One region of the Arthrobacter sp. PAMC25564 genome, then DNA from elsewhere that is predicted to be linked to it. Evidence: riboswitches for the same ligand, from Rfam matches in the RefSeq annotation. Region 1 holds a riboswitch; the other holds the start of a gene.

What was found. Region 1 has a riboswitch for S-adenosylmethionine ahead of E5206_RS08605 (aminotransferase class V-fold PLP-dependent enzyme). Riboswitches for the same ligand answer to the same signal wherever they lie in the genome.
Region 2: another riboswitch for S-adenosylmethionine. It lies ahead of E5206_RS16785 (bifunctional o-acetylhomoserine/o-acetylserine sulfhydrylase); the one in region 1 lies ahead of E5206_RS08605 (aminotransferase class V-fold PLP-dependent enzyme).

What each region holds. Positions count from the first base shown of each region.
Region 1 covers NZ_CP039290.1:1,886,476-1,891,698, forward strand. Annotated here, with positions in the region: gene E5206_RS08600 (class I SAM-dependent methyltransferase) at 1-468, opposite strand, end outside; gene E5206_RS08605 (aminotransferase class V-fold PLP-dependent enzyme) at 555-1,886, opposite strand; SAM riboswitch class IV at 2,042-2,155, opposite strand; gene hisN (histidinol-phosphatase) at 2,237-3,049, opposite strand; gene E5206_RS08615 (amidohydrolase) at 3,238-4,479, shown strand; gene E5206_RS08620 (MFS transporter) at 4,476-5,223, shown strand, end outside.
Region 2 covers NZ_CP039290.1:3,602,602-3,607,824, reverse strand. Annotated here, with positions in the region: gene E5206_RS16805 (VOC family protein) at 1-6, opposite strand, end outside; partial or broken gene E5206_RS16800 (aldo/keto reductase) at 207-577, opposite strand; gene E5206_RS16795 (alcohol dehydrogenase catalytic domain-containing protein) at 596-1,627, opposite strand; gene E5206_RS19370 (hypothetical protein) at 1,646-1,849, opposite strand; gene E5206_RS19860 (hypothetical protein) at 1,788-2,018, shown strand; gene E5206_RS16790 (hypothetical protein) at 1,906-2,232, shown strand; SAM riboswitch class IV at 2,225-2,340, shown strand; gene E5206_RS16785 (bifunctional o-acetylhomoserine/o-acetylserine sulfhydrylase) at 2,404-3,720, shown strand; SAM riboswitch class IV at 3,835-3,950, shown strand; gene E5206_RS16780 (homoserine O-acetyltransferase) at 3,962-5,158, shown strand; gene E5206_RS16775 (hypothetical protein) at 5,145-5,223, opposite strand, start outside.

The DNA of each region.
Region 1 (5,223 bases):
GAGCCGGTGCACCCAGGGGACCGAGGTGTCCAGCTGGTTCCAGATCAGCCCCAGGACGCCGTGCGGCCGCAGGATGCGGGCGATCTCGGTGCTGGCCAGGAGCGGATCACACCAGTGCCAGGCCTGGGCCACCGTGACAAGATCGAAGGCTTCGGGCTCAAGCCCGGTGTTCTCTGCGCTGCCCTCGACGGCGGTGACGCCCGGCAGCGTCCGGTGCAGCTGCGCCAGCATGTCCGGGGAAGGATCCACTGCCACGGTGTGCAGGCCGCGCCCGACCAACAGTGCCGTGAACTTTCCGGTTCCCGCGCCCACGTCCGCGGCGTCCTTCGCACCGGCGGGGATCAGCCAGCCGGCCGATTCTTCCGGATACCCGGGACGGACCCGCTCATAGTGCTCTCCGCCATCCTGGAAGCTCTGCCCGAGCTGTTGGCGTCGCTCATGGTGGAGTTTGGGGCCGCCGCGTGCCACGTGCGATCTCCTTCGGCAGGTCCGGTGCGGGTACCTTTCGAATTTACCGCACGCGGCAGCGGGCAGCGGCCCTGGGCCCGGTCCGGTCAGGCCTGGTCCAGCGAGCAGGGCGCCGCGCCCGCGGTGCCCGGCGTGTTCGGCGCCCAGTGCGGGTAGCTGCGGGTGTCGTTGGCAGGGACCCAGCGGCCGGCATCCACCACGTAGTCCCAGCCGAGACCGGCCCGCCGGAGCTCCTGGATGCCGGCCAGCAGCCGTTGGGCGTCTTCCAGCCGCGAACCGAGGCCGAAGCTGGCCCGCAGCGAGCCCGAGGGCAGGCCGAGCCGGCGGATCAGCGGGTGGGCGCAGAAGCGGCCGTCACGCAGTCCGATTCCGTGTTCCGCCGAGAGGTAGGCGGCCACGAGGCCCGCGTCGTAGCCTGCCACGGAGAAATTGACGACGCCGATGGTCCCGGCGCCCGGTTCCGTGTCGGCGAAGATCTGGTGCACGGTCACGCCGTCGATGCGCTGGAGCCCCTCGACGAGGAAAGAGCGGATGGCATTTTCATGGGCGTGCCATTGCTCCTCGTCCAGGGCCGCGATCACCTGGCTGGCGCGCGCCAGCGTGGCGGCGCCGAGGACGTTGGGGGAGCCGGCCTCGTGCCGGGCGGGCCCGGTGGTCCAGCTGACAGTGTCGAGCCTGGCGTCGCTGACGGCGCCGCCGCCGGCCAGGTGCGGGGTCCCGGCGTCGAGCCAGTCCGGCCGTCCCACCAGGACGCCGGCACCGAACGGCGCGTAGAGCTTGTGCCCCGAGAAGGCGAGGTAGTCGACGTCGTCCGCGGCGATGTCGATGCGCCGGTGCGGGGCGAGCTGGGCCGCATCGACGACGATCCGGGCCCCGTACTCGTGGGCCAGGGCGGCCAGGGCGCGGATGGGCAGGATCTCCCCGGTGACGTTGGAGGCTCCGGTGACGGCGAGCAGGCTGATCCCGCCGAGCGCCAGCTGCCCGCGCAGCCGCTCCACGGTGGCCGTGAGGGTGGGGGCGGCGACGACGCTGCGGTGCGGCACATTCTGCCACGGCAGCAGGTTGGCGTGGTGTTCGATGTCGAGGTAGAGGACCTCTCCGGTGTGCTTGCCATCGCTCACGGGCAGGCAGCCGGCCAGCAGGTTCAGGGAGTCGGTGGTGTTCCGGGTGAAGATGACCGAGTCGTCGTCCCGGCCGCCCACGAACCCGCGCACGATGGTGCGGGCGTTCTCGTAGACCGACGTGCTGATCTGGGAGGCGTAGCCGGCGCCGCGGTGGACGCTCGCGTAGAACGGGAGAATCTCGTTCAGGTAGGCCGACACCACGGACAGAGCAGGGGCCGAGGCGCCGTAGTCCAGGTTGGCGTAGCGGACGTGTCCGCCCTGGATCAGCGGGGCCTGGATCTCGGCCCCGGTCACCGCGGAGAGGGGGTGGCCCGCGACGGCAAACCGTGCGTCGGCGTCAGGCTGCTCCCCGGGGTGCGCTGCACCTTCGGCGTGGCGGAATCGGGGGCTTGCGGGAAAAGTGGCAGTTGTCAAAAGGACCTCGCTCGAAAAGGACCCCTCACTCCGGGGATCCGCGCTTGCCGGGTCCGTTCCGGACCGGCCAGGTCGTCACCCGGGGCACCCCGCCGCGAATGGAGGGTTGCCGGCCAGCAAACCGGGGTTTAGCGCTGGCACTCGTGACCTGCCACGAGCCTAGGACATCCACGCCGCCGGGGAAAAGGCCGGACTGGAATGTGAAGCCGTTTGTTACGGGACGGCGGGGCCTAGAGCAGGTCGTCCAGGCCGGGGTTGAGCCGCTTGAGGACTTCGGAGTGGAGGATGGAGTTGGTGGCGAGGGCGTTGCCGCCGAACGGGCCGTCTTCCCCCTCCAGCGAGGTGAAGCGGCCGCCGGCCTCGGTGACGATCGGCACCAGCGCGGCCATGTCGTAGAGGTTCAGTTCCGGCTCGCAGGCGATGTCCACCGCGCCCTCCGCGACCAGGCAGTAGGACCAGAAATCGCCGTAGGCCCGGGTGCGCCAGACTTCCTCGGTGAGGCCCAGGAACTCGTCGAGGTTGCCGCGTTGCTTCCAGCCGCCCAGGCTTGAGTAGGACAGCGACGCGTCCGAGAGCTTGGAGACGTTGGACACCTTCAGCCGGGTGGCAGCCGCCAGCGATCGGCCCGTGTAGGCCCCGGCGCCCTTGGCCGCCCACCAGCGCTTACCCAGCGCCGGGGCGCTGACGACGCCGACGACGGGCTCGCCCTCGTCGATGAGGGCGATCAGGGTGGCCCAGACCGGGACGCCCCGGACGAAGTTCTTGGTCCCGTCGATCGGGTCGATGACCCAGCGGCGGGAGCCATGGCCGGAGCTGCCGAATTCCTCGCCGAGGACGGCATCGCGCGGTCGGGAGCGGGACAGCTGGCCGCGGATGGCTTCCTCCGCGGACTTGTCGGCGTCGGTCACCGGCGTCAGGTCTGGCTTCGTTTCGATCCGAAGGTCGAGCGCCTTGAAGCGGCTCATGGTCTGGGAATCTACGGAATCTGCCAGGACATGGGCAAGGCGCAGGTCATCGTTGTAGCTCGAAGCGGTTTGACTCATGGGTCCAAACTACCGCCAAAGCGGGCGGCCGGCCTGCAGGCCACGTTGCTGCGGCCGGATGGGCTCCCAACCCCGGGGCCGCAGCCAGGCATCACCCAACCCCCAACCGGCCTGTCAGGACTATGCTGAATTTTGCCAGCTGCGCCTGGATGGCACAGGCGCCTCGACGCCTACAGAGAGTGACGCCCATGACCGGTTGCGAAACAGTATTGGCAGGCCTTGATCAGGAGCTTGGCTGGCTCCGGGAAACGTACACGCAGCTGCATCAGCATCCCGAACTGAGCCTTGAGGAGCACACGACTTCGACGCTTGCCGAGGAGAAACTCGCCGCGTTCGGCTATTCCGTGACCCGCATCGGCGGCACCGGCATCGTCGGCGTCCTCGCGAACGGGGAGGGTCCAACGGTCCTGGCCCGCGCCGACATGGATGCGTTGCCGGTCACCGAGTCCACGGGGCTGGCCTATGCGTCGGCGGTGGACGGAATCATGCACGCGTGCGGACACGACCTGCATGTCAGCGCCCTGCTCGGTGCCGCCAAGCTCATGGCGGACGGGCGCGGAGCCTGGTCCGGGACGTATATCGCGCTGTTCCAGCCGGCCGAAGAGATTGGAGCCGGCTCCAAGGCAATGGTCGACGACGGCCTCGCAGCCAAGGTGCCCCGGCCCGACGTCGCCCTCGCCCAGCACGTGATGCCGATGGCCGCGGGGACACTCGCCACCACGGCGGGGCCGGTCCTCTCGGCCGGGGATTCGCTGAAGATCACGGTCTACGGGAAGGGCGCGCACGGCTCGATGCCGCACATGTCCGTGGATCCGGTGGTGCTGGCCTCCTCGATCGTGCTCAGGCTGCAGTCCATCGTCTCGCGGGAGACGAAGCCTGGCGACTTCGCGGTTGTCACCGTGGGGGCGCTCAACGCCGGGGCGAAATCGAACATCATCCCGGACCGGGCCACCCTCCTGCTGAACATCCGGACCTACGACAACCAGGTCCGGTCCACGGTGCTCGCCGCGATTGAGCGGATCGTCAAGGGCGAGTGCATCACCGCAGGATCGCCCCGGGAACCCGAGTTCGAGTACTACGACCAGTTCCCGCTGACCAGCAACGACCCCGCCGTGACAGGGCAGGTCCGGGCCGCGTTCACGGCGCATTTCGGCGCGGATGCCGTGCACACCGCCGAGAGGCAGACCGCTTCCGAGGACTTCAGCCGCATTCCGGACGCCTTCGGTGTTCCCTACACGTTCTGGCTCCTCGGCGGCGTCGACCCCGGAACCTACCAGGCCGCGGTGGCGAAGGGAACAGTGGCCCAGGACATCCCGGGCAACCACTCCCCGTTCTTTGCCCCCGTGATCGACCCGACCCTGGCCATGGGTGTCCAAGCCCATGTTGTCGCGGCACTGTCTTACCTAGCCAAGGAAGGCGTAGCACCATGAGTACTGCCCAGTTCCAGGCCAAGACCGAAACCCAGTGGAAGCCGAACGATGCATGGCTGATCGGCATCGTCCTGGCCGTCATCAACTTCTGGCTGTTCGCACAGACCCTGCTGAACGTCATCCCGGGCATCCAGGGGTCGCTGGGGATCGAGCGGACGCTGGGCAACCTCGCGGTGTCCATCACCTCGCTGTTCTCCGGGATCTTCATTGTGGTTGCCGGCGGCCTCGCCGACCGGCTGGGCCGCGTCAAAATCATGTACGTCGGCATCTACCTGAGCATCCTCGGATCCCTCCTGATCGCCCTCACCCCCGAGAACGCCGGCGGCCTCACGGCGGCCGCGCTGCTCGGCGGCCGGGTCGTCCAGGGGCTTTCGGCGGCGTGCATCATGCCCTCCACAATGGCCCTGGTGAAGAACTTCTACGAGGGCAAGGACCGCCAGCGCGCCCTGTCGTTCTGGTCGATCGGCTCGTGGGGCGGCTCGGGCTTCTGCGCCCTCTTCGGCGGCCTGATGGCGACGTCGTTCCTGGGCTGGCGGTCCATCTTCTGGATCTCGATCGTGCTCTCGATCGTCGCGCTGTTCCTGCTGCGCGGCACCCCGGAGTCCAAGTCGGCGGCGAAAGCCGGCGGCACCTTCGACTGGGGCGGCATGGTAAGCCTCATCGTCGCGCTCGTGGCACTGAACGTGTACATTTCGCAGGGCCCGCGGATCGGCTGGCTCAGCTGGACAGGCATCGGGCTCATCG
Region 2 (5,223 bases), 1.7 Mb from region 1:
GCGCATGCCATCATCTTGACACTTTGTGATGGGGCTCTCAGCTTAGGCGCCCCTAACCATGATGGGATGTCCTCCGGCAGCCCACCGGGGCGCGGATATGCCCGTCGTGGCCGTCGCTTCATCTGTCCGGGCAGGGGCGGTTTCCTCCTTTTCACAGGGGGCCAGGGCGGCAGCTGCTACCGGCATGGACCGGCATGTGGGCCGGATCAGGCTTCCGGGATCTCCCGTCCGAAGGCCTCGAGGGTGATCGAGTCGGGATCGGGGCCGCCGCGCACTCCCGTGTCGAGCGCCTCGAGGGCATTCATCTGCCCCGGAGTGAGCTCGAAATGGAAGACGTCGAAGTTTTCGGCGATGCGCTCCGGGCGGTCTCGATGAAGACCTCGGAGCGGTCAAGACCGGAGCGGCGGATGCCCTCGCCCACTTCGCGCTCGTTGGCGTACGCGGCCGCGGTGTCGATGTGGCGGTAGCCGGTCTCCAGCGCGGTTGCGACCGCACCGGTGGTGACCTCGGGAGGGGTCTGGAAGACACCGAGGCCGATGGCGGGCATGACGACGCCGTTGTTGAGTGTGATGTTCATGGTTTCGTGTTCCTCGGGTTACGGGCGGACGAGTACTTTGAGCGCTTCGCGGTCGGCCATGGCCTGGTAGCCGGCGGGAACGTCGTCCAGGCCGATGGTGCGGTCGAAGACCTTGCCGGGGTCAATGGTTCCGGCGAGCACGAGCGGCAGCAGTTCCTCGATGTATGCGCGTGCCGGTGCGACACCACCGGTGAGCGTAATGTTGCGCATGAACTCGGGGAACCCGAGTGGAACTTCGGAGAATTGCGGTGCACCGACACGGCTGATGACGCCGCCGTCACGGACGACACCGATGGCCATCTCGATCGCCGCCTTGAGGCCCACTGCTTCGAGTACGACGTGGGTTCCGTCGCCGTTCGTGAGCTCCTTGACTTTGGCGATGCCCTCGCCTCCGCGTTCGGCGACGACGTCAGTGGCACCGAACTCGCGGCCGAGACTGGTGCGGGCCTCGTGGCGGCCCATGAGGATGATGCGCGAGGCGCCCATCAGCTTGGCGGCGATGACCGCGGAGAGTCCGACTGCCCCGTCGCCGATCACGGTGACCGTCTGTCCGGGCTTGATGCCAGCCTTCTTGGCCGCGTGGTATCCGGTCGACATGACATCGGAGAGGCTCAAGAGCGACGGGATCAGCTTCTCATCGAAGCCAGCGGGAACTGCGACTAGGGTGCCGGATGCCTGCGGCACGCGGGCGAATTCGCCCTGGCCGCCGTCATCCTGGCCGCCCCAGTGTCCCCCGTGGCGGCAGGAGGTCTGCAGGCCTTCCTTGCAGAAGTCGCAGGTGCCGTCGGAGGCGACGAACGGGGCAATGACAAAGTCACCCACCGCCAGGCCGGTCACACCGGGGCCGAGCTTTTCGACGATGCCGACGAACTCGTGGCCCATGCGGGAGCCTTCTGCAGTCTCGGGCCTGGAGGCATAGGGCCACAGGTCGCTGCCGCAGATGCATCCGGCGACGATGCGCACGATGGCGTCCGTGGGCTCCTGGATCGTGGGGTTGGGAACGGTTTCGACACGCACGTCGCCGGCGCCGTACATCAGTGTTGCTCGCATGTTCAGGGGTTCCTTTACTCAGTTGTCGGTCAGGTTCCAGTCAACACCCGCGAAATCCATCTTGGGAGTGCCTGTCGTTACAGGCATGCCGGGTCCGATGGCCTGCTGGCAGGGAATACCGGGGTGGTATTCACGGCGTCCTCCCTGTTGAGCCCGCTTCATGTTCTTCAACCCGGAAGCACGCACCTTCTTCCCGGACTGGGAACAGGCGGCGAATGACATCGTGGCCGTCTTGCGCGGCTACGCCGGCCGGAATCCGCACGACAGAACTCTCCGAGCTGATTGGCGAGCTCGCAACGCGCAGCGACGAATTCCGCACCGGCTGGGCCGCCCACAATGCGCGCTTCCACCGGACCGGCCTCAAACGCATCCACCATCCCGTGGGTGGTGACCTCGAGCTCGGCTATGAAGCGATGGAACTGCCGGCCAACCCCGGGTGGACCATGTTCGCCTACACCGGAGACCCAGGTTCCGCCAGCGACGAAAGTCTGAAACTGCTCGCCAGTTGGGCCGCGACCGCCACAGTCACTTGCCCGGTGGCTTCATCTTCGTCACAAAGCTATCCAGCGCCGCTGGAGCGTCCCTACACTGAAGTCAGGTCATGAGTGCCAGCAGATAGCCCCGGCTTGCTGGCCGGCAACCCTCGTATCGCGGTGGGGTGCCCCGGGTGAAGACCTGGCCGTCCGGCGCCCGCCGGAGGGCAAGCGCGGCCCCGTGCCGTCCCGAGCCGATCAGCTCCGGGCGGACCTGTGCCCGGTCCTTGAGGAGCTTTTCCGATGTCCAATGCCTGGTCCTTCGAAACCCGCCAGATCCACGCCGGCCAGGAGCCGGACAGCGCCACCGGCGCGCGGGCCCTGCCTATCTACCAGACGACGTCGTTCGTGTTCCCGAGCGCTGAAAGCGCCGCCAACCGCTTCGCCCTCGCCGAGCTCGCCCCCATCTACACCCGGATCGGCAACCCGACCCAGGACGCGGTGGAGCAGCGCGTGGCCAGTCTTGAGGGCGGCCTCGCGGCCCTGCTGCTCAGCTCCGGCCAGGCCGCGGAGACCTTCGCGATCCTCAACGTCGCCGAAGCCGGTGACCACGTGGTGGCCAGCCCCAGCCTCTACGGCGGAACCTACAACCTGCTGGCCCACACGCTGAAGAAGTTCGGCATCTCCGTCACCTTCGTGGAGGACCCGGACAACCTGGAGCAGTGGCGCGACGCCGTCCGGCCCAACACCAAGCTGTTCTTCGCCGAGGTAGTCTCCAACCCGCGCCAGGACGTGCTCGACATCGAGGGCGTCTCCAAGGTGGCGCACGAGGGCGGCGTGCCGCTGATCGTCGACAACACCCTGTCCACCCCGTACCTGATCCGTCCGATCGAGTGGGGCGCGGACATCGTGGTGCACTCCGCCACCAAGTACCTCGGCGGCCATGGCGCCGCGATCGCGGGCGTGATCGTGGATTCCGGGAACTTCGATTTCGGCAAGGACCCCGAGCGGTTCCCCGGCTTCAACACCCCGGACCCCAGCTACAACGGCCTGGTCTATGCCCGGGACCTGGGCGCGGACGGCGCCCTGGGCGCCAACCTCTCCTACATCCTCAAGGCCCGCGTCCAGCTCCTGCGCGACCTCGGCTCGGCCGTCTCCCCGTTCAACGCCTTCCTCATCGCCCAGGGCATCGAGACCCTGAGCCTGCGCGTCGAACGGCACGTCGCCAACGCCACCAAGGTGGCCGAATGGCTCGAGGCGAGGGACGACGTCGAATCCGTCGCCTACGCGGGGCTGCCCTCCAGCCCGTGGTACGAGCGGGGCCGCAAGTACGGTCCCAAGGGCACCGGTGCGGTCGTGGCGTTCAACATCGCCGGGGGAGCCGAGGCGGGCAAGGCGTTCGTTGATGCCCTTGAACTGCATTCCCATGTGGCGAACATCGGTGACGTGCGCTCCCTGGTCATCCACCCGGCGTCGACCACGCACAGCCAGCTGACCCCGGAACAGCAGGCCATCGCCGGCGTCAATCCGGGACTCGTGCGGCTCTCGGTGGGCCTGGAGCACATCGATGACATCCTCGCGGACCTCGACGCCGGATTCCGCGCGGCCAAGAGCGTCTGACGTGCACTGACTCCCGGCGTCCCTGATCCGCCGGCGACGGCGCCGGGACGCCGGGAGTCACATGGCCGTCACAATCTTCGCCATTCCGTCGCCTCGTTTCGTAAACTCATTGAAGGTCATGAGCGCCAGCGACAGCCCCGGCTTGCTGGCCGGCAACCCTCCTTTTGCGGCGGGGTGCCCCGGGTGAAGACCTGGCCTGCCGGTCAGCTGACGGCAGGCAAGCGCGAAGTTAGGTCCTCATATGACACTTTCCCTCACCCACAGCGGTGTACCCGGCACCGATCCATCCCGGCGTGCCGTCGAAGAAGAAGTCGAACAAGCCGTGCCGGACGGAACCGTCCAGTACCTGCGGATCGGCGACCTCGAGCTTGAGTCCGGTGCCCGGCTCCCCGATGTCGTCCTCGCCTACGAGACCTGGGGGAGGCTGAACGCGGACGGCTCGAATGCGGTGCTGATCGAACATGCGCTGACCGGCGACACCCACGTGACCCGGGGCGCCAGCGAGGAACCGGGCTGGTGGGAGCAGCTCGCGGGCCCCGGCGCCCCCGTGGACACCGACAAGTACTTCGTCGTCTCCATCAATATCGTGGGCGGCTGCTACGGCTCCACCGGTCCCTCGACGCAGGCCCCCGACGGAAAGCCCTGGGGTTCACGGTTTCCGCTGGTCACCCTGCGGGACACCACGGAGGCCGAGGCCAGGCTTGCGGACGCCCTGGGCATCCGCAGCTGGTTCGCCGTACTGGGCGGATCCCTCGGCGGGGCACGTGCCCTCGAGTGGGCCGTCAGCTACCCGGAACGGGTCCGGCGCTGCGCCGTGATTTCCGTCGGCGCGAGCAGCACCGCGGAACAGATTGCCTTCGCCCAGGCCCAGACCCTGGCTATCCGCCTGGACCCGGACTTCAACGGCGGGGACTACTACGGCGGCCCCGGGCCGGTTGCAGGCCTGGCCCTGGCACGCCGGATCGCGCACATCACCTACCGCTCGGCGGCCGAACTGGACGGGCGCTTCGGCCGGAACGCCCAGGAAGCAGAGGCGCCGCTGGACGCCGGTTCGCTGGCCGGGCGCGGACGCTACCAGGTGGAAAGCTACCTCGACCACCAGGGCAACAAGCTGGTCCGGCGCTTCGACGCCAACAGCTACATCGCCATCACCGAGGCCCTCATGAGCCATGACGTGTGCCGCGGACGCGGCCCCCTCCAGGAATCGCTGGCCCACGCGACGGCGGACTTCATTGTCGCGGCGGTGGATTCGGACCGGCTGTATTTCCCGGCGCAGTCCCGTGAACTCGCCGATGCGCTGCCGGGCGGAGCGGAACTGCACATGATCGAGGCCCCGATCGGCCACGACGGCTTCCTGACCGAAATCGGCCAGCTCAGCGAGCAGTTCCGGCAGAACTTCTTCGGCCAGGCGGCCGAACAGGCGGTCAGCCCTTCATGATCTCCGCGCGCTGGGCCATGTAATCCTCCATGGCGAGCTCGCCATCGCTGTACCGCTGGTCAAGT